One region of the Cytobacillus sp. FSL R7-0680 genome, then DNA from elsewhere that is predicted to be linked to it. Evidence: a T-box and tRNA genes for the amino acid it is inferred to sense, from the RefSeq annotation. Region 1 holds a T-box; the other holds one or more tRNA genes.
What was found. A T-box is a leader RNA that pairs with one kind of tRNA and senses whether it is charged. The one in region 1 lies ahead of tyrS (tyrosine--tRNA ligase), so its partner is inferred to be a tRNA-Tyr.

Region 1 (2,447 bases):
GTCGTTTCCATATCAGTGGTGATTTTTTTACCATCTATTTTAATTGCGCCACCAGCAATCATTCTTTTAGCCTCGGATTTTGAAGGCAGTAAGCCTGTATCTACTAACAATTGCACAATGGTGATAGAAGTTGGGCCAGTCCATGTCATTGTCGGCAGTTCTTCAGGTACTTCTCCTTTTTGGAAAATCGTAATAAATTGTTGTTCTGCTTTTTCAGCTGCCTCTTCATCATGGTACATTTGTACAATTAGCTTTGCTAATTGCATCTTTACATCACGTGGATGGAGGGTTCGCTTAACTAGCCCTTCTTCTATCTCAGTTATTTCTTCAGGTGTAAGTGGAGTAATAAGTGTAAAGTACTTCACCATGAGTTCATCCGGAATGGACATCGCTTTCCCGTACATTTCGTTTGCTGGTTCATTAATACCGATATAATTATTCTTCGATTTTGACATTTTCTCAACGCCATCTAATCCTTCAAGTAGTGGCATCAGCAGTGCAATTTGCTTAGTTTTTCCAAATTTCTCTTGAAAGTGCCTACCCATAAGGACATTAAAGTGCTGATCGGTGCCCCCTAACTCAATATCACATTCAAGCACAACAGAATCGTATCCTTGCATGACTGGGTAGAAGAATTCGTGTAAAGAAATCGGCTTCCCGAAGGCAATTCTTTCTTCAAAGTCATCACGTTCCATTAAACGGGCAATGGTAATTTTACCTGCTAATTGAATGACATCATCAAACTTAAGTTGAGAGAGCCATGTTGAATTATAATGTAATTCAACTTTTTCCATATCGAGTACTTTACCAAATTGCTCAAAATAAGTTTGGGCGTTATGCTTCACTTCTTCATCGGTTAACGGCTTTCTAGCGATGGACTTACCTGTTGGATCACCAATCTTACCAGTAAAATCCCCAATTAATAATTGAATCGTATGACCATTATCTTGGAATTGCTTTAACTTCTTTAAAACAACCGTATGACCTAAATGAACGTCAGGAGCTGAAGGGTCTAAGCCAAGCTTTATCTTTAAAGGTTTATTTAATAAAATAGATTTTGCTAACTTTTCTTCTAATTCTTCAGTGGGTATTATTTCTTGCACACCTTGTTTGTATAACTTTAATTGTCTCTGTAACTCTTTTAATTGCTGTTCTGATAATTTTTCTTTCACAATTATTCACATCCTTAAAAAATAATAAAAATCCACATCCCTGATAAAAGGGACGTGGATTTCACGCGTTACCACCCTAATTGAGAAGTATAATACTTCTCCACCTCAACATTTAACGAACGTAGCCGTTCATTGCAAGTAGCAATGAAAGTTCAAGAAGTTGTAATTCGCTTCATCCTTTATACCGACTCTCAGTCATTTGTCGGCTCTCTGTGATAGGGAGGAGGTTGCTACTAAGACTTCTATCATCACTTTTTCTTTATTAAAATTTATTGTCTTTAATGAGCCGGTAAAGGGTTGCAGCTAATTGCTTTTGATCGTCCGTTTTTAACCCTTTAACAATGGAGATTTCTCCCTCATGAAATTCGGGATAAAGCTCTTCAATGACGTCTCTACCCTTAGGTGTAATCACAACAAAAGTGTTTCGGCGATCTCTTGGGTCGGTTTCCCTTCTGCAAAATGACTTATTCTCTAATGTACGCATAATATTACTGATTGTTGCTTTTGATACACCTGCAGAAAGGGCAAGCTCTTTTGTTTCCATTTTTCCATATATCCATAAATCATAAAGAATCGAAAAGGAAGTCCAAGAGATTTTATGCTTGGCTAACACTTCTTGCTCTAGCTTATTTTTAATGCCTTGGCCAATGCGATATAGGCTAGTGACTACGGCTATTGCATTTGGCTCTATCGTTGTTTTTTTACTTATCTTTTGAATGACCGTTGACTCTTCAGGATGCAAATAGCCATCTTCGTCTAATTGGTGAATAGGATCACCCCTCTTTTATTTTCAGAATCATTAGCTATGAAATGATTCTACAAAAAAAGAAACAGAATTGCAACCCTCAAACTTAAGGGTAATACAAAACTGTTTGATAAATAATCATATCTTCCCCAATATTGCGATACGTATGAGCTTTGTTGGCGGAGAAACGGATGGAATTACCTGGTTGAATGGTGTATTGTTGTTCATTAATTTCAAGTTGTAGTGTACCAGTGATCACCGTTACATACTCTTCAACACCTTCATTATGTTTTTCTGATAGATGTTCATAACCTGTCTCAATCTCGACAGTAAAAATTTCAAACTTTTTCCTTGGGTCAAATGGGAAGACCGGATATACGCGATATTTCCCACTATACTCCATAATGGGGCTTATATCATGGCGATTAACCACATGAATAGGAGACTGCTGTTCCTTAATTAAAGATGAGAAGGAAACTTGTAATCCTGTGGCAATCTTCCATAATGTTGTCACTGTTGGGTTGGATTCA
Region 2 (2,447 bases), 3.3 Mb from region 1:
TCGTACCAAATCACACCTAAGTTATGATAATGCTGTAATAAACCAGCTAACGTACCAATAGCGATACTATGATCCCCTCCTAAAACAAGAGGAAATGCTCCTTTTTTTACTACCCCATTAACTTGATCTGCTAAGATTTTAGTCTTTTCTGCAATTAAGTCCAAGTTTCTTAAACCTGTTTCCTTATCTATTTGTTCAGTCGACCTACCTATTTCAATATCACCTAAATCATCAACTTGGTGATTAAGTTCTTGTAATCTATTTTCAATGCCCGCATATCGGATGGCACTTGGCCCCATGTCTACCCCTCTTCGTAATTGTCCCAAGTCCATCGGCATACCAATAATTGAAATGTTTTTCATTTAGTTGCTCCCCCTACTAAAGAATGAATTCTCTCTCTATTGTAAACGGTTACATTCTAATGGTTCAACTGTGCAAAATTTTGTATATCTATACAAAAAAAGGGCATTTATTATTGCTCTGGGTCAATTACTGTGGGCAGGATAGCAGAACACAAACGGAAAATGATATATTTCTAAACACAGATTGAATTACAAATCACCAAAAATAGATGCGCTTCCTCTGCTTACTTAGTTAAGTCAGCTTAAAGGATTGTACAAAGAAAGGCCCTGTGATATCTCATACAAGAAGTATGTGGGTAATTTCCTTATGTTTAATCTCATGGGAAAAATACAAGATAACAAATAAAAATCCTTAAACATAAAATGTTTAAGGATTAAGTGAGCCATGAAGGACTCGAACCTTCGACCCTCTGATTAAAAGTCAGATGCTCTACCAACTGAGCTAATGGCTCGAAAATGGCTGGGCTAGCAGGGATCGAACCTGCGAATGACGGAATCAAAATCCGTTGCCTTACCGCTTGGCTATAGCCCATCGTATGTAAAAAAACAAAATAAAAAGGACTAATTATATTATGTCCGCTTTTTGGATTTTCATTCAAATAAAATTGAAATGGTGGAGGGGGGCAGATTCGAACTGCCGAACCCGAAGGAGCGGATTTACAGTCCGCCGCGTTTAGCCACTTCGCTACCCCTCCGACATAAATATATTAAAATGGTGCCGGCCAGAGGACTTGAACCCCCAACCTACTGATTACAAGTCAGTTGCTCTACCAATTGAGCTAGGCCGGCCCATCTATAGTAAATTGAAATGGTGGAGGATGACGGGATCGAACCGCCGACCCTCTGCTTGTAAGGCAGATGCTCTCCCAGCTGAGCTAATCCTCCAAAATGGTGACCCCTACGGGATTCGAACCCGTGTTACCGCCGTGAAAGGGCGGTGTCTTAACCGCTTGACCAAGGGGCCAAAAATATTTAAAGTTCTTACCAGAGCTTCCAACCGGGCTCGAACCGGTGACCTCTTCCTTACCATGGAAGTGCTCTACCTGCTGAGCTATGGAAGCATCAGCTAAATATCTTTGATTTTGTTTAAAATGGCTCCGCAGGTAGGATTCGAACCTACGACCGTTCGGTTAACAGCCGAATGCTCTACCACTGAGCTACTGCGGAATAATATGTTAATATGTATGCCCGGCAACGTCCTACTCTCACAAGGGGACAGCCCCTAACTACCATCGGCGCTGAGAAGCTTAACTTCCGTGTTCGGTATGGGAACGGGTGTGACCTTCTCGCTATCGCCACCGGACTTTTTAAAGACATTTATTATTATAACGTCTTTTATGAAAATTTCAAGAGAAATTTTAAATCATTCTCTGAAAACTAGGTAATGTTGAAGAAGATTGTTTTGAGTAATCGCCTATGCGTTGCTGACGCGACTACTTACGTAGTGCTGTCTAGCTGCGGCGCCTGAACAAGGCGCTTTCGCTTTTCGTTTTTGGTTAAGTCCTCGATCGATTAGTATTAGTCAGCTACATGTGTCGCCACACTTCCACCTCTAACCTATCAACCTGATCATCTTTCAGGGATCTTACTAGCTTGCGCTATGGGAAATCTCATCTCGAGGGGGGCTTCATGCTTAGATGCTTTCAGCACTTATCCCTTCCGCACATAGCTACCCAGCGATGCCTTTGGCAAGACAACTGGTACACCAGCGGTGCGTCCATCCCGGTCCTCTCGTACTAAGGACAGCTCCTCTCAAATTTCCTGCGCCCACGACGGATAGGGACCGAACTGTCTCACGACGTTCTGAACCCAGCTCGCGTACCGCTTTAATGGGCGAACAGCCCAACCCTTGGGACCGACTACAGCCCCAGGATGCGATGAGCCGACATCGAGGTGCCAAACCTCCCCGTCGATGTGGACTCTTGGGGGAGATAAGCCTGTTATCCCCGGGGTAGCTTTTATCCGTTGAGCGATGGCCCTTCCATGCGGAACCACCGGATCACTAAGCCCGACTTTCGTCCCTGCTCGACTTGTAGGTCTCGCAGTCAAGCTCCCTTGTGCCTTTACACTCTACGAATGATTTCC

Region 2: it has a tRNA-Tyr gene. The T-box ahead of tyrS (tyrosine--tRNA ligase) is inferred to sense a tRNA for this amino acid. The anticodon was not compared.

Annotation. Positions count from the first base shown of each region.
Region 1 covers NZ_JBBPAO010000001.1:419,246-421,692, forward strand. The annotation lists gene tyrS (tyrosine--tRNA ligase) at 1-1,178, opposite strand, end outside; T-box leader at 1,218-1,430, opposite strand; gene MKY26_RS02120 (MarR family winged helix-turn-helix transcriptional regulator) at 1,435-1,914, opposite strand; gene MKY26_RS02125 (helix-turn-helix domain-containing protein) at 2,024-2,447, opposite strand, start outside.
Region 2 covers NZ_JBBPAO010000001.1:3,690,810-3,693,256, reverse strand. The annotation lists gene rocF (arginase) at 1-362, opposite strand, end outside; tRNA gene MKY26_RS18450 (tRNA-Lys) at 742-814, opposite strand; tRNA gene MKY26_RS18445 (tRNA-Gln) at 820-894, opposite strand; tRNA gene MKY26_RS18440 (tRNA-Tyr) at 974-1,057, opposite strand; tRNA gene MKY26_RS18435 (tRNA-Thr) at 1,076-1,151, opposite strand; tRNA gene MKY26_RS18430 (tRNA-Val) at 1,172-1,247, opposite strand; tRNA gene MKY26_RS18425 (tRNA-Glu) at 1,252-1,326, opposite strand; tRNA gene MKY26_RS18420 (tRNA-Thr) at 1,351-1,423, opposite strand; tRNA gene MKY26_RS18415 (tRNA-Asn) at 1,455-1,529, opposite strand; rRNA gene rrf (5S ribosomal RNA) at 1,549-1,665, opposite strand; rRNA gene MKY26_RS18405 (23S ribosomal RNA) at 1,855-2,447, opposite strand, start outside.